DNA from 4 places in the Micromonospora sp. NPDC047467 genome. Region 1 is predicted to be linked to each of the others. Evidence: riboswitches for the same ligand, from Rfam matches in the RefSeq annotation. Region 1 holds a riboswitch; each other region holds the start of a gene.
The links. A riboswitch is a leader RNA that binds a small molecule or an ion and turns the genes downstream of it on or off. The one in region 1 is predicted to bind cobalamin.
Positions count from the first base shown of each region.

Region 2: another riboswitch for cobalamin. It lies ahead of metE (5-methyltetrahydropteroyltriglutamate--homocysteine S-methyltransferase); the one in region 1 lies ahead of ABZ780_RS05695 (ABC transporter substrate-binding protein).
Region 3: another riboswitch for cobalamin. It lies ahead of ABZ780_RS23335 (ribonucleoside-diphosphate reductase subunit alpha); the one in region 1 lies ahead of ABZ780_RS05695 (ABC transporter substrate-binding protein).
Region 4: another riboswitch for cobalamin. It lies ahead of ABZ780_RS22175 (acyl-CoA thioesterase); the one in region 1 lies ahead of ABZ780_RS05695 (ABC transporter substrate-binding protein).

Region 1 covers NZ_JBEYTO010000002.1:316,030-319,902, forward strand. Annotated here, with positions in the region: gene ABZ780_RS05690 (M14 family zinc carboxypeptidase) at 1-1,540, shown strand, start outside; cobalamin riboswitch at 1,584-1,732, shown strand; gene ABZ780_RS05695 (ABC transporter substrate-binding protein) at 1,814-2,749, shown strand; gene ABZ780_RS05700 (iron ABC transporter permease) at 2,772-3,873, shown strand, end outside.
Region 2 covers NZ_JBEYTO010000008.1:39,529-43,401, reverse strand. Annotated here, with positions in the region: gene metE (5-methyltetrahydropteroyltriglutamate--homocysteine S-methyltransferase) at 1-1,092, opposite strand, end outside; cobalamin riboswitch at 1,208-1,421, opposite strand; gene ABZ780_RS22160 (copper resistance protein CopC) at 1,655-3,718, shown strand; gene ABZ780_RS22155 (IS6 family transposase) at 3,838-3,873, opposite strand, start outside.
Region 3 covers NZ_JBEYTO010000008.1:321,358-325,230, reverse strand. Annotated here, with positions in the region: gene ABZ780_RS23335 (ribonucleoside-diphosphate reductase subunit alpha) at 1-1,337, opposite strand, end outside; cobalamin riboswitch at 1,528-1,745, opposite strand; gene ABZ780_RS23330 (MFS transporter) at 1,832-3,058, opposite strand; gene ABZ780_RS23325 (ROK family protein) at 3,100-3,873, shown strand, end outside.
Region 4 covers NZ_JBEYTO010000008.1:44,043-47,915, reverse strand. Annotated here, with positions in the region: gene ABZ780_RS22190 (hypothetical protein) at 1-120, shown strand, start outside; gene ABZ780_RS22185 (ABC transporter substrate-binding protein) at 184-1,038, opposite strand; gene ABZ780_RS22180 (LysE family translocator) at 1,160-1,786, opposite strand; gene ABZ780_RS22175 (acyl-CoA thioesterase) at 1,790-2,302, opposite strand; cobalamin riboswitch at 2,430-2,645, opposite strand; partial or broken gene ABZ780_RS22170 (cobalt transporter) at 2,710-3,132, shown strand; gene metE (5-methyltetrahydropteroyltriglutamate--homocysteine S-methyltransferase) at 3,357-3,873, opposite strand, start outside.

The sequences.
Region 1 (3,873 bases):
GTTGGCCTTCCCGCCCGCCGACTCCAACTACCACGACTATGCCGAACTGACCGCCGTCGTGAACCAGGCCGTGGCCGACCATCCGGCCATCGCCCGCAAGATCAGCATTGGTACGTCGTACGAGGGCCGCGACCTGATGGCCGTGAAGATCTCCGACAACGTCGGCACCGACGAGAACGAGCCGGAGATCCTGTTCAACGCCCAGCAGCACGCCCGTGAGCACCTGACCGTCGAGATGGCGATCTACCTGCTCAACCTCTTCACCGACAGCTACGGCAGCGACTCCCGGATCACCAACATCGTCAACAGCCGGGAGATCTGGATCGTGCCGACCGTCAACCCGGACGGCAGCGAGTACGACATCGCCACCGGGTCGTACCGGTCCTGGCGCAAGAACCGCCAGCCCAACAGCGGTTCGTCCAACGTCGGCACCGACCTGAACCGCAACTGGTCCTACAACTGGGGTTGCTGCGGCGGCTCGTCCGGCTCGACCTCGTCGGAGACCTACCGCGGCCCGTCGGCGTTCTCCGCCCCGGAGACGCAGGCGCTGCGCAACTTCGTCAACAGTCGCGTGGTCGGCGGGACACAGCAGATCAAGGCGAACATCGACTTCCACACGTACTCGCAGCTGGTGCTCTGGCCGTACGGCTATACCACCGCGAACACCGCGGCCGGGATGAACGCCGACCAGTACAACACCTTCGCCACCATCGGCCAGCAGATGGCGGCCACCAACAACTACACCCCGCAGCAGTCCAGCGACCTCTACATCACCGACGGGGACAGCATCGACTGGATGTGGGCCACCCACAACATCTGGGCGTACACCTTCGAGATGTACCCGGGCTCGGCGAGCGGCGGCGGCTTCTACCCGCCCGACGAGGTGATCCCCGCACAGACCAGCCGCAACCGCGAGGCCGTGCTGATGCTCAGCGAGTACGCCGACTGCCCGTACCGGGCCATCGGCAAGCAGGCGCAGTACTGCGGCGGCGGTGGTGGCGGCACCACGGTCTGGTCCGACACCTTCGAGACCGCCACCGGGTGGACCATCAACCCGTCCGGTACCGACGCCGCCACCAGCGGAGTGTGGGAGCGGGGTGCCGCCCAGGCGACCACCTCCTCCGGCGCCAAGCAGCTCACCCCGTACGCCGGCGCCAACGACCTGGTCACCGGCCGGCTCGCCGGCTCGGCGGCCGGTGACTACGACGTCGACGGTGGCGTGACAAGTGCCCGGTCCCCGGCGGTGACCCTGCCGTCGTCGGGCACGCTGACCCTCTCGCTGGCCTGGTATCTGGCACACGGCTCGAACTCGTCGTCAGCCGACTACCTGCGGGTGAGCGTGGTGCACAACGGCGGCACCACCGCGCTGCTCACCCAGGCCGGCGCGGCGACCAACCGCAACGGGAGCTGGGCGGTGGCGAACCTCAACCTCACTCCGTACGCCGGCCAGTCCGTGCGGATCCTCGTCGAGGCCGCGGATGCCTCCGGCGCGAGCCTCGTGGAGGCGGCTGTGGACAACGTCACCATCACCGCCTCCTGATCGGGTGGGGCCCCGTTCCGCCCCTGCGGGGCCCCACCACCCGCTCCGAGCCTCCAGATCCCGCGGTGCGCTACCGTCTTAGCGACCACTCCGCAGCGAAGCCGGTGCGATACCGGCGCTGTCCCGCAACTGTGATGCCCCGCCTGACGGTGGGGACAAGCCAGGTCGCCTGCGGATCGGTCGCGACACGCGCTCTCGAGGAAGGGCGCCTCGTGGGCGGGCGTACGGAAGCCCTGTCGGCGAAGCAACACTCCTCGACCGACAGGAGGCCCCATGTTCAGACGTACCCCCCGGCTCTTCGCCGCGACCCTCGCGGTCGCCGCGCTCGCCCTCGGCGCCTGCGCCGAGAAGACCACCGACCAGCCGGCGCCCGGCGTCGGTTCGGCGACCGCCAGCTTCCCGGTGACGGTCGGCTCGCTCACCCTCGACAAGCGGCCCGAGAAGATCGTGTCGCTGGCGCCCACCGCCACCGAGATGCTCTTCGCCATCGGTGCCGGCCCGCAGGTGACCGCGGTCGACGACCAGTCCAACTACCCGGCTGACGCGCCCAAGACCGACCTGTCCGGCTTCCAGCCCAACGCCGAGGCCATCGCCAGCAAGAACCCCGACCTGGTGGTGATCTCCGACGACCGGAACAAGATCGTCGACCAGCTCGGCAAGCTCAAGATCCCGGTGTACCTGACCCCGGCGGCGACCACGCTTGACGACTCCTACCGGCAGATCACCGATCTGGGCACGCTTACCGGGCACGCCGACCAGGCCACCGACGTCACCACCCGGATGAAGGACGACATCGCCAAGCTGGTCAAGGACGTGCCGCAGCGCGCCGAGAAGCTCACCTACTTCCATGAGCTGGGCCCGGAGCTCTACAGCGCGACCAGCAAGACCTTCATCGGCTCGATCTACGACCTGGCCGGTCTGACCAACATCGCCGACCCGGCCGACGCGGACGGCAAGAGCGCCGGCTACCCGCAGCTGTCCCAGGAGTTCATCGTCAAGGCCGACCCCGACTTCGTCTTCCTGGCCGACGCCAAGTGCTGCCAGCAGAGCGGCGACTCGGTCAAGGCCCGCAGCGGCTGGGCCGGGGTCACCGCGGTGAAGAACAACCAGGTCGTGGCGCTGGACGACGACATCGCCTCCCGGTGGGGCCCACGGATCGTGGACCTGCTCCGGGTTGTCATCGACGCGGTCGCCAAGGTGCCCGCGTGATCGACGTCCGTCGGTGACCGGACTGCTTCCGGTGGCCACCCCGGCACCAACCACGCGGCAGGCCGGGACGCAGCTCGCGTCCCGGCCCGCCGGCCTGCGCAAGCGCTGGTTGGCCGCCGGGGTGTTCGCGGTGCTCGTCGCGCTCGTCGCCGGGGTGTCGCTCGGCCCGGTCAGTCTGCCGCCGGGCAGCGTCGCCGCCGAGCTGCTCAACCTGATCCCCGGGGTGCACCTGAAGAGCGGGTTGACCGAGCGGGAAATCGCCATCGTCACCGAGTTGCGGCTGCCCCGGGTCGTGCTGGGCCTGCTCGTCGGTGGCCTGCTCGCCCTGGCCGGCGGCTGCTACCAGGGCGTGTTCCGCAACCCGCTCGCCGACCCGTACCTGCTCGGGGTGGCCGCCGGCGCGGGCCTCGCGGTCACCGCGGTGATCGCCCTCGGCGGCGCCGGCCGGCAGGGCGCGATCTCCGGGCTGCCGCTGACCATCCCGTTGGCCGCTTTCGTCGGGTCGCTGCTCGCCGTGACGATGACCTACCTGCTCGGCGCGGCCGGCGGCCGGAGCCGGTCCCCGGCGATGCTGATCCTGGCCGGGGTCGCGGTCTCCGCGTTCCTCTCCGCCGGGCAGACGTACCTGCTGCAACGGCACTCCGACACCATCCAGTCCGTCTACTCCTGGCTGCTGGGCCGGCTGGCCACCGCCGGCTGGCACGACGTGCTGCTGGTGCTGCCGTACGCCGTGGTGACCACCGTGGTGGTGCTGCTGCACCGCCGCGAGCTGGACGTCCTCGCGCTCGGCGACGACGAGGCGCGCAGCCTCGGCCTGCACCCGCAGCGGTCCCGCTACCTGCTGATCGCCGCCGCGTCGTTGGGCACCGCCGCCGCCGTCTCCGCGACCGGCCTGATCGGCTTCGTCGGCATCATCGTGCCGCACACCGTCCGGCTGCTCGCCGGGTCGAGCTACCGGGTGATCCTGCCGCTGTCGATGCTGTTCGGCGCGGCGTTCCTGGCCCTGACCGACGTGGTGGCCCGCACCGCCGCTGCCCCGGCCGAGGTGCCCATCGGGGTGGTCACCGCCCTGCTCGGCGGCCCGTTCTTCGTCCTGGTGCTGCGCACCGCCCGGCGGGTGCTCA
Region 2 (3,873 bases), on a different contig from region 1:
CCGACCCAGCAGGACGACCTCATCAACCTTCTGCCGGGCGAAAGCCAAGCGGTCGCGCAGGTCCGGATCAAGGGCGGTCTCGACGGACAGATCCACCGGCACGTGCAACAGCGAGCACGAGGTGGACACCGCGACGTGGTCGGCGAGCCCCGTCACCGCGGCACCGGAGCTGATCGCCGCTCGCAGGTCGGTGCGCCAAATGTTACGTCCGTCGACGAGCCCCGCGACGATTGTCTTACCACGTAGCTGACCCGCTCCGGCGAGCCGATGCAGGTTGCCGGGCCCGGCAACCAGGTCCAACCCGATCGCCTCGACTGGCGTGTTCAGCAGAGCGGGCAGCGCGTCACCGAGTTCCCCGAAGTAGGTGGCGACGAAGATCCTCGGCCGCTGCGGCACGGCGCACAACCGGGTGTACGCGTCGCGGAGGGCGGCGATCTCTGCGGGGCTGCGGTCGCTGACGTAGGCGGGTTCGTCCAGCTGTACCCACTGCACCCCAGCCTCGGCGAGGGTCCGCAGGAGGTCGGCGTACACGTCGATGAGGTCCGTCAGCCGATCGAACGGTTCACCGCTCCCGTCGGTGGGCTTGGCCAGCAGCAGGAACGTGGCCGGTCCCACCAGCACCGGACGGCTCTCGATGCCCAGCTCACGGGCTTCCCGGTACTCACGCAGCGCCTTCGCGGGGTTCGCGGCGAAAGCGGTGTCGTCACCGATCTCCGGTACCAGATAGTGGTAGTTCGTGTCGAACCACTTCGTGAGCTCCAGCGCCGGCTCGGCGTCGACGCCACGGGCCATCGCGAAATAGGTGTTGAGCGCGGAGAGACCGAGGCGGGAGAAACGTTGCGGGATCGCGCCGACGGCCACGGCGGTGTCGAGCACGTGGTCGTAGTAGGAGAACGTGTTGGACGGAATCGCGCCCAGACCTGCGTCCCGAAGCGCCCGCCAGACCTCGGCCCGCAGGGCGGCGCCGGTCGTCTCCAACCCCTCGGCGTCGATACCTCCCGCCCAGTAGGCCTCCACCGCCTTCTTCAGCTCACGGTTGCCGCCGATACGCGGATAGCCGAGCACGGTGCTCTGACCGAATGCAGTGTTCATGGGTTCCTTCCCTCGAAGTGCCCGAGGACCCAGGAGACAGCGGGAAGGAAGGGGTACGACAACGCACCGGCTTCCGCCCCGGTCGTCCCTAGAGACCGTCGGCGGCGCACACCGGGGTGGTGTGCGCGGCGCTGGCAGGTCTTCGGACTCGTGGGCGTGACCTGTTCGGTCGCCTACTGGCCGTCGCTTCCCAGACCTCGCGGCCCAGTGCTTGATGACGGCGGTCGTTCCCACTCACCGCTGCGGGGCAGTCCCGGTTTCGCACCGGGTTCCCTCTTACGACGCCGCGACCGATCGGGCCTCGGCGAACCAACACCGTTATCTATCGTAAGGGCTCGCGAACACCCCGGCGGCGGTGAACCCGCCTGTCGGGACGGTTCCACGGTGGCGAACCCAACATCACGCAACACGAGAGGGACCAGGGTAGAACAGGAAATCGCCACGGTCGCGGTCGTCGTCAACGGCAGCGAGTGGACGACCCCGAGAGATGGCCGACTTTTGTCATCTGAGGAAAAAGTCCAGCACCTCTTGAAAAAAGTCTCACCACGGCGAAGATATTCAGATGCGCCGTCTCCCTCAGACTCCGGTGCGGGCGCTCTCGGGCCTCCTCGCGCTCCTCCTCGCCTCGGCGGTCGCTCTGCTCGCGTCCGCCCAACCCGCCGGAGCCCACGGGACCCTCGCGATGTCCACGCCAGCGGCGGGTACCACGGTGAGCGAGCCGTTGACGTCGGTGCAGCTGTACTTCACCGAGAAGGCCGCAGCCAACGCGTTCTTCACCATCACCGCCCCGGGCGGCATCCGGGTCGACAACGGCTGGTCGTACGGGGAGCCGAAGCCGCTGGACAAGCCGGTACGGGAATACTTCCTGGTCAACGGCCAGTTCGAGCCACGTGAGTACACGACCGGGTTCCCCGCGACGGTGGCGGTCGCGCACCTACCGGCCAAAGGCCAGTACTCGGTGAGCTACCTGTCGGTCGCCTCGGACGGCGACACCGTGCGCGGCACCCTGACCTTCCGTTACAACGGGCGGGTGACGGCAGCGCCGCAGGGGTGGCGCCCTCCGACGACCCAGCCGGACCCTGCGCTGTTGGCCGCCACGGAGCAACACGGATCATCCGGGCAGGTCTCGGCGGTGCCGACCGTAGCCGCCGAGACGGCGGTACCGCCGTCCGCAGTCGCGGCCCCATCGACCGACTCGGCAGAGGAGAACGGTCCGGGAGCGCTCGCCTGGGCCGGCATGGCGGCGGTGGCCGCAGCGGCGGTGGCCGGATTCGTCGTCTGGCATCGGCGGACGGCTCCCACCGGCAGACCCACCGGCCGGGGCCGTACCTCGTCGGCAGCCCCCGGTCGCGGCGCCGGCGCTCGCCCCATCAACAAGACCGGCGGCGGCAGGACCGGCGCGGGCAAGACCGCCGGGCGCAAGGCCGGCAACGGCGAGACGTCCGGGAGCAAGGCCGGTGCGGCGACCGGCAACGGTACGCAGAGCACGGGCGGTAAGCGCCGGCCCAGCACCGTGCCGGCCGCGCGTAAGGACACCGCGGTCGTCGTGGCTCGCACGGGCGTCGCGGTCGATCCAAATCCGACCGATGAGGACGCGACGGCCCCCGCCACGACGGACACTCGACCGCCCGTCCACTCCGGAGCACGGCCCGACCCGGACCCCGCCACCGTGACACCCGGGTCCGGGCTGAGCAACACTCACCTGGCGCTGCTGGTCGGTGGGCTGGTGCTGGCCTTGCTCGCCGGGTTCGGGTTGGCCCGCATCAGCGGCACCGAGACCCCGGCCGCCGGCACCACCCGGCCCCCGGCGGGCGGCCCGGCCGCCTCGGATCCCGCGCTGTCCGCGAACGACGGACACCAACACCCGGCCGGCACCGGACCGCACACGCACCGGGGTGACGGCGCGACAGGCGAGTCGCTGGTCACCGGGACGACGGTCAGCGCCGGCGGGTACACCCTGCAACCGCTGGAACGAACCCAACCCGTCGGGGTACGCGCCGACTACCGCTTCCGCATCGTCGGCACCGACCGGCAGCCGGCGACGCGCTTCGCGGTCGTCCACGACAAGCCGTTGCACATGATCGTGGTGGGCCGCGACCTGAGCGGCTACCAGCACCTGCATCCGACAATGGCACCCGACGGCACCTGGAGCGTCCCCCTGACGCTGGCCCGGCCCGGCGGCTACCGCGTCTACGCCGACTTCTCCGTCACCGCGGCCAACGGCACTCAGGTGCCTCTCGTGCTGGGCGTCGACCACACCGTGCCCGGCGCGCACACCCCCGCCGCGCTGCCACCGGCGCAGGCGCAGGCGACGGCTGGTCCGTACGCGGTGTCGATGACCGGCACGCCGACGGTGGGCGTGACAGCGCCGATGGAATTTCGGATCAGCCGCGCCGACACAACCACGCCTGCGCAGCTGGAGCGATACCTGGGCGCGTACGGGCATCTGGTCGTCGTCCGTGAGGGCGACCTCGGATACGTGCATGTTCACCCTGAGCAGGAACTCATCGACGGAACCGTCCAGTTCTGGCTGACCAGCCCGAGTTCCGGCCGCTACCGGGCCTTCTTCGACTTCCAGGTCGACGGGAGGGTGCACACCGCCGAATACACGATCGACGTGCCCTGATCGAAGGTTGGTTATTTACTGCTCCCCGTTACGGGAACTGGCGCCCTCGTCGCCCGACTGAGACGGCGCCGTTGCGGTATCGGATCGGCGGACTGTTGAGCCGGGTGTCGGGTCCGTGGTCAGATCGCTTGGGCGAGTTCGGCGAACGCCGCAGC
Region 3 (3,873 bases), on a different contig from region 1:
ACGTTCACCGAGCCCAGGTTGCACACCGCAGTCTCGGCGTCGCTGGACACCTCGATGATCTCGGTGCAGAGGTTGGACAGGTGCACGACGTTGCCCGGCTCGGCCGTCTGGTTGCACAGCCGGTTGGCGGCGTCCTTGAACGTCATCCACCCGTTGCCGGTCTGGGCGAGGGTCCGCATCATCTTCCCGTACAGCTCCCGCGCGGGGACCTGCCGCACGTAGCGGCCCTGCGCCTCGGCCTCCCGGTACGCGGCGTCGAACCGCTCCCCCCACAGGTCGGGCAGCTCCGGCACCTCGTGCGGGTCGAACAGCGACCACATCTCGTCGGCCTCGACCCGGCGCATGAACTCGTCCGGGATCCAGTTGGCGAGGTTCAGGTTGTGGGTACGCCGGGCGTCCTCGCCGGTGTTGTCCCGCAGTTGCAGGAACTCCTCGACGTCCGGGTGCCACGGCTCCAGGTAGACGCAGGCCGCGCCCTTGCGCCGGCCGCCCTGGTTGACCGCGGCGACGCTCGCGTCCAGCGTGCGCAGCCACGGCACGATCCCGTTGGACTGCCCGTTGGTGCCACGGATCAGCGCGCCCCGGGACCGGACCCGGGAGTACGCGATGCCGATGCCACCGGCGAACTTGGACAGGTTGGCGACCTGCGCGTACCGCTGGTAGATCGAGTCCAGCTCGTCGCGCGGCGAGTCGACCAGGTAGCAGGAGGACATCTGCGTGTGCCGGGTGCCGGAGTTGAACAACGTCGGGGAGCTGGGCAGATAGGCCAGGCTGGACATCAGCCGGTAGAAGCCGACCGCCTCGTCCGGCGTACGGGACAGGCCGCAGGCCACCCGCAGCAGCCAGTACTGCGGGGTCTCCAGCACCAGCCGGCTGGTGGGGTGACGCAACAGGTACCGGTCGTACACCGTGCGCAGGCCGAAGTACTCGAACCTCCGGTCGCCGTCCGGGTCGATCGCGTCGTCGAGCATCTCGGCGTGCGTCGCGACGAACGCGGCGGTGCCGTCGCCGATCAGGCCCTCGGCGTGGCCGATCCGGATCGACGCGCTGAACGAGGTGACGCCCTGCCGACGCACCTCCTTGTCGACGTAGCCGGACAGCAGCCGGGCGGCCAGGCGCGAGTACTGCGGTTCCTCGCCGATCATCTCGGCCGCGGTCTGGATGGACAGCCGGTCCAGCTCGGCCGTGGTCGCGCCGTCGTACAGGCCGCTGATCGTGCGGGTCGCCACGCGCATCGGGTCGACGTCGGCCAGGTCGTCGGCCCACCGCTCGACCGCCCGGACGATCCTGTTCACGTCCACGGGCTCGGTGGCGCCGTCGCGCTTGCGGACCTGCATCGGCGTCCGTCGCAGCGCCGTCTCGCCGCTGACCGGGGCTACCTCGGTGACTGTCACCACTCACTCCTCGCGAGTTCGAGACCAGATGGCCCTCGGACGCGAGGAGACAGACACCGGCGGACGCCACGCTGGGCGTGGGTCAGGTGGCGTCAGCCGTCCCACGCGGCCTCGGACCGCCGCGCACCCGGGTGCGGGTACGCGGCGCGCTGGCAGGTCTTCGGACTCGTGGGCACGACCGGGCTCGCCGGTCTCCTACTGGCCGTCGCTTCCCGGGCCGATTGGTGGCCCAGTGCCGATGACGGCTGTCGTTCCCACTCACCGCTGCGGGACAGTCCCGGATTCCCACCGGGTTCCCTCTTGCCTCGACCACTCCGAACGAGCGGCCGAACCAGCTGCGCTCGACACCATATATAGGGGCAGCAGCGTTTGTCACACCCCACATGTCGACGTCGGCGTGTCGGCGGCACCGACGCCCACCACCATCGATCGACGGGTCAGCCCGCGAGTGCGACTGTCTCCGCGGCCCGCGTGCGTCGCTCGACCGAGAAGCTGATCCCCGCCAGGCCCAGGCCGGCAATCGCAAGGACCACGCCCACCCAGGCCGGCGCGAGGTAGCCGAAGCCCGCGGCGATGACGACGCTGCCCAGCCCGGCACCGAGGCTGTTGGCGATGTTCATGGCGGACTGGCTCATCGCCGCGCCCATCAACTGCGCGCCCGGCGCGACAGTGATCAGGCGCGCCTGCAGGACCGGCCCCAGGTAGAGGCTTGTCGCGCCCACCAGGAACGCACCGACGAACAGGCCGACGCCGTTCGATGCGACGAGGCCGAAGACGGCGATGCTGACGATCATGGCGACGAAACCGACGTACATGCTCCGGCGCAGGTCCCGGTCCGCGAGCCAACCGCCCAGGGCGTTGCCGACTGTCATGCCCAGGCCCACCGCAACGAGCACCCACGGCACGGTCGTGGCCGAAAGGCCGGCGACGTCGGTAGTGACCGGCGCGAGGTAGGTGTTGACAGCGAAGAGACCGGCGAGGCCCACCGAGCCGGTGGCCGCCACGAGCCACACCTGCGAGGTCCGCAGGGCCCGCAACTCGGCGGCCGGCGAGGCGTCGACGGCCGCCACGACCTCCGGAACGACAGCCAGCACCGCCAGCAGCGTGAGCACGAACACACCGGCGATGACCAGGTACGCGGCTCGCCAGCCGACCGCCTGCCCGAGCCGCGTGACCGCCGGCACGCCCACCAGGTTGCTCACGGTCAGACCACCGAGCACGGCGGCGAAACCCCGGGCCTCGTTGCCGGGGCCGAGCAGGGCCGCCGCGAGCAGACCCGCCGCGCCGAAGTACGCGCCGTGCGGCAGTGCCGCGACGAACCGGGCCACCAGCACCAGGTCGAACGTCGGCGCGATCGCCGAGGCGACGGTGCCGACGATGAAGAGGACGAGCAGACCGAGCACCAGTTTCTTGCGCGGCAGTCGGGCGGTCAGCGCGGCGATCAGGGGCGCGCCCACCACCACGCCGAGCGCGTAGGCGCTGATCGTCCACCCGGCGCGGGCCACCGCGTCCGACGACGACTCGGCGTACTGCTGCGGGAGCAGGCCGCGTGCGATGTCGGGCAGCAGGCCCATCGCCGCGAACTCGGTGAGGCCGACCGCCACACCGCCCAGCGCCAACGCGAGAACCGCCCCCAGGCGTCGATTTCTGCTCAGTGCATGCACCGAGCGAATTTAGCAACAGCGTTGCGTAATAGGGTGGTGAGATGACGCGCACCACAGCCGACGTCACCTTCCTGCGCGGCTACAACCAGGCGTTGGTCATGGCCGTGGGACGTACCGTGCGGACGTTCGAGCGGTCGACCGTGGTCGACGCCACCGGCCTGACACCCCAGGCGGTCTCCAAGGTCATCGCCCGCCTGACCGCCGACGGCCTGATCCGTCCCGCCGGCGTCCGCCGCCCCGGCATCGGCAAGCCGGCGATCGTCTACGAACTCGTCCCCGACAGCCGGTACGCGATCGGCGCCCACGTCGCCCGCCGTACGCTGCGGCTGGTCCTGGTCGACCTGGCCGGCACCGTGCACCACTCGACGGTCAGCCCACTGCCCGGCGACTTCACCCCGGCGCAGCTCCTCGACGCGCTGAGTTCCGGCATCGACGCGATACCCGGCAGCACCGACCTGCGGGGCAGGCTGACCGGCGTGGGCATCGGCATGATCGGCCCGCTGGACCACGCGCGGGGCCTGGTCCGGGACGCCCACGGGCTGCGGCACTGGCACGACATCCCGCTGCGCGAACTCGCCGAGGCGCACCTGGGCCTGCCCGTGCATCTCGACAAGGACGTCACCGCGGGGATCACCGCCGAGGCATGGCGGCACGGCGGGACGTTCGGCGACGCGGTCCTCATCATGGTCGAGTCCGGCATCGGCGGGGGCTTCTGGCTGGGCGGCACGGCCCACCGGGGCGCGCACACCAACGCCGGGGAGTTCGGCCACACCGTCGTCGCCCTGGACGGGCCGCCATGTGTCTGCGGGCGGCAC
Region 4 (3,873 bases), on a different contig from region 1:
CTGCGCCAGGCGCCGGGGCAACCCGGGCTGCGGCCTGAGGACCGCGGCTACCCGGAGGTCGAACAAGCCCTGACCCGACTCGTCGCTGGCGCCGCCGAAATCCGCAGCACGCTCACCTGAGCCCAGGGCGGGACGGCGGCGTGCCGCCGCCGATGCCGCACCGGCCGCTCGGGCACGGCAGCGTCAAACTGCCCCGACGGAGATCCGCTGAGCGCGGGAGTCCGGGCGGCCGGCGAGTATCGCGGCGAGGATCTCCGCGCCATCGACGACCCTCGGGCCGGGGCGGTTGAAGTAGGCGGGCCCGTCAACGACCCACACCTGCCCCCGACGAACGGCAGGCAGATCGGCCCAGCCGGGCTGCCCGGCCGCCACAGGCAGCTCGTCGACGGTCCGTTCAGGCGTGAACCCACACGGCCCGAACACCACCACGTCGGGGGCCAGGTCGGCGACCACCGACCACCGATGTGGGGTGCTGTGCGCCCCCGGGCCGAGCAGCAAAGACCGTCCGCCCGCGAGCGTGATCTGCTCCGGTACCCAGTGCCCGCCTGGCATCAACGGGTCGAGCCACTCGACGAACAGCACAGTCGGCGCACCGGTCCCCGGGCCGGGCAATGCGGCGAGACGACGTTCGGCGTCCGCCCGGATCTCGGCCGCCCTGCCCGCGGTGTCGGTCAGGGCGGCCACGGCGTCGACCGTGTCCAGTATCCCGCCGATGGTCCTCGCCTCCAGGGACACCACCCTGGTATCGAGATCGATCAACCGAACCGCGTCGTTGACCCTCGCATAGGAGACCGCACACACATCGCACAGGTCCTGGGTCAGGATCAGATCCGGCTTCAAGTCCTCCAGCATCGGAACGTCGAGCTGGTACAACGAGGACCCTCGGTGCGTATCGCCAGTGATCGCCGCCGATATCTCCCGGCTCGTCAACGCCTCGGGCAATGATGTCCCAGTCACCACCGGAACATCCACCAGGGCACCCGGCGGCCAGTCACATTCGTGCGTGCGGCCAGCCAGGTTCCCGGTCAGGCCGAGCATGGCCACGATATCCGTGGCCGCTGGCAGCAGTGAGACGATGCGCACACCCGCCTGCCTACCAGGCATGACCACGCCACGTCCACTCCGCGAGCCGGACCACGGCGGCGGCCACCGGCCCTCGCTACGACCCGAACGCGAGGCGTACCCCGAGCGCGACGAACGCCGCCGCGCAGATCCGGTTGATGCGCCGCGACCAGCGACCGTCAGTCATGCGACTGCCGAGTCGCCCGGCACCGACGCCCAGGGCGATGTCGACGGCGAGTTGCACCGCAACGAAGACCGCACCGAGAAGCACCAGTTGGGCGGTCGCGTTGCCCTGTGCCGGGTCGACGAACTGAGGCAGGAACGCCACGCTGAACAGGATCATCTTGGGGTTGAGGAGATTGGTCACCAGTCCACGCAGGAAGGCCCGCCCGGAGCTGCCACCCTGCTCCGGCTTCCCGGTGGGCGCAGCGCCGGCGCCGCGCAGGGCCCGCACCCCGAGGATGATCAGGTACGCCGCACCGACCCAGCGGATCACTGTGAACAGCACCGGCGAAGCGGAGATCACCGCGGCGAGTCCGCAGACGACCGCCGCGATGTGTACCGCCTCCCCGGCAGCGACGCCGAGCGCGGCCACCACCCCCGCGCGGGTGCCGTAGCGGGTAGCGTTGGCCAGCACGAACATCATGTCCGGACCCGGCGTCACCATGAGCACGACGATCGCGGCGAGGTACCCGGCCAGCGCCGCAATGGATAGCCCGAGCACGTCTCAGCCCTCCTCGGTGCCGTCGAGCAGCGCCCGCCGCAGGGCCAACCGGTGCTCGCGGCGGATCTCCGCCTCGCGGTACCGCCGCCGATCACCGTCAGTCTCCGGCAGCAATGGCGGCACCGAACGCGGCTGACCGTCGTCGTCGATCGCGACCATGACCAGATGAGCCGTGGCCACATCGGTGGGCGGCACCGCCCGGTCCCACCGGTCGGCGGTCACCTTGACAGCCACCTCCATCGAGCTGCGTCCGGCCCAGGTGATCCGGGCGTCGACGTGCACGACGTCACCGACCCGGACCGCGCGCAGGAACGCGGTCTCGTCGATCGCGGCGGTCACCGCCGGGCCGTCGGAGTGCCGGGCGGCGACCACACCGGCCACCGAGTCGATGAGGTTGAGGATCCGGCCGCCGTGCACCGTACCCATCAGGTTGGTGTGATGCTGATCCATGATCTGCGACAGGGTCAGGTGCGAGGCCGACGGCGCGCGGCCGGCGATCGTGGTGGTGTCGTGCACAGCGGTAGTCCGTCCCTCGGGAAACCACACCACCGGAACCGCGGACACGCTGACGAGCACGCACCGGCGCACACCGCGCGACACGTCACCCGGTCAGCCCACCCGCGAGGCCGACGGCAGCGCACACGGTTGTGTACGCAGCGCGGGCAGGTCTTCGGACTCGCGGGCCTGACCGGTCGTGCCGGTCCCCTACTGGCCGTCGCTTCCCAGGCCGGCTGGCCCAGTGCTGATGACGGCGGTCGTTCCCACTCACCGCTGCGGGGCAGTCCCGGACTTCCACCGGGTTCCCTCTTACGACGCCCAGCCGGTCACGACCAGGCGAACCAGCGCCACCAGCCAGTCTAGTTGATCGTCAAGGACTTGCCGCCGCCGAGGCAGGTGGGCCTGACGTCGACTGGTTCGTTGTCATCGACCGGTCGCGGCCGAGCTGGCTCGGTTGCCCGCCTGACCGGTCCGACCGCTCGGTACGCGGCCGGGCGAAGGTCGCCGCGACGATCACCTACAACGTCGTCGAGGCGGTCATCGCCATCAGCGCCGGGACGATGGCGTCCTCGACCGCGCTAATCGGGTTCGGGCTCGACTCCGTCATCGAGGTGGCCTCGGCCGGCGCCGTCGCCTGGCAGTTCTCCGGCCCCAACCACGAACGCCGCGAACGCACCGCCCTGCGGATCATCGCGCTGTCGTTCTTCGCCCTCGCCGCGTACGTGTCCGTCGAGTCGGTACGCGCGCTCGTCGGCGCCGACCGCGCGGAGCACTCCACGATCGGTCTGGCCCTGGCCGCGGTGTCGCTCGCGGTGATGCCGTTACTGTCGGGCGCGCAGCGGCGTAGCGACTGCCTCGACCACTAACGTTCGCGGTATTGGATGACCGCCGTCCGGCATGCCCGCCGCCAGGGCAAGCCAACTCGGATGTCACCTATCGGTGCCGCAGACCCATACATTCGCTGCAGGTGGTGGCGAAACGTGCCGGCCGTGAGCGGCGCGTCGGATCACTACCGAAGCCACCGTGCCGACGTGCCGGGCGGGACCAGTCGATGGTCCGCCCGGCACGGCCCTCACCTGTCGCGAAGCTCGTTGGCAGCGACGACCAGGTGTTCGAGAGATGCCTCAACCTCGGCATAGCCGCGGGTCTTGAGACCGCAGTCGGGGTTCACCCACAGCCGCTCCGCGGGGACCGCCGCCACTGCCCGTCGTAGCGCCTCGACGACCTCGGCATGCGAGGGCACCCGGGGAGAGTGAATGTCCCACACCCCGGGGCCGACACCCCGGCGGTATCCGATCGCGGCGAGGTCATCAAGGACTTCCATCTTCGAGCGGGATGCCTCGATGCTGGTGACATCGGCGTCGAGAGCGTCGATGGCGGTGATGACCTCCCCGAACTCCGAATAGCACAGGTGGGTGTGGATCTGGGTGTCGTCGGCGACGCCGGAGGTCGCCAGGCGGAACGCGCCGACAGCCCAGTCCAGGTACGCCTTCTGGTCGGCCTTGCGCAACGGCAGCGTCTCACGCAGGGCCGGCTCATCGACCTGGATCACCCGGATACCGGCTGCTTCGAGGTCACGGCACTCGTCA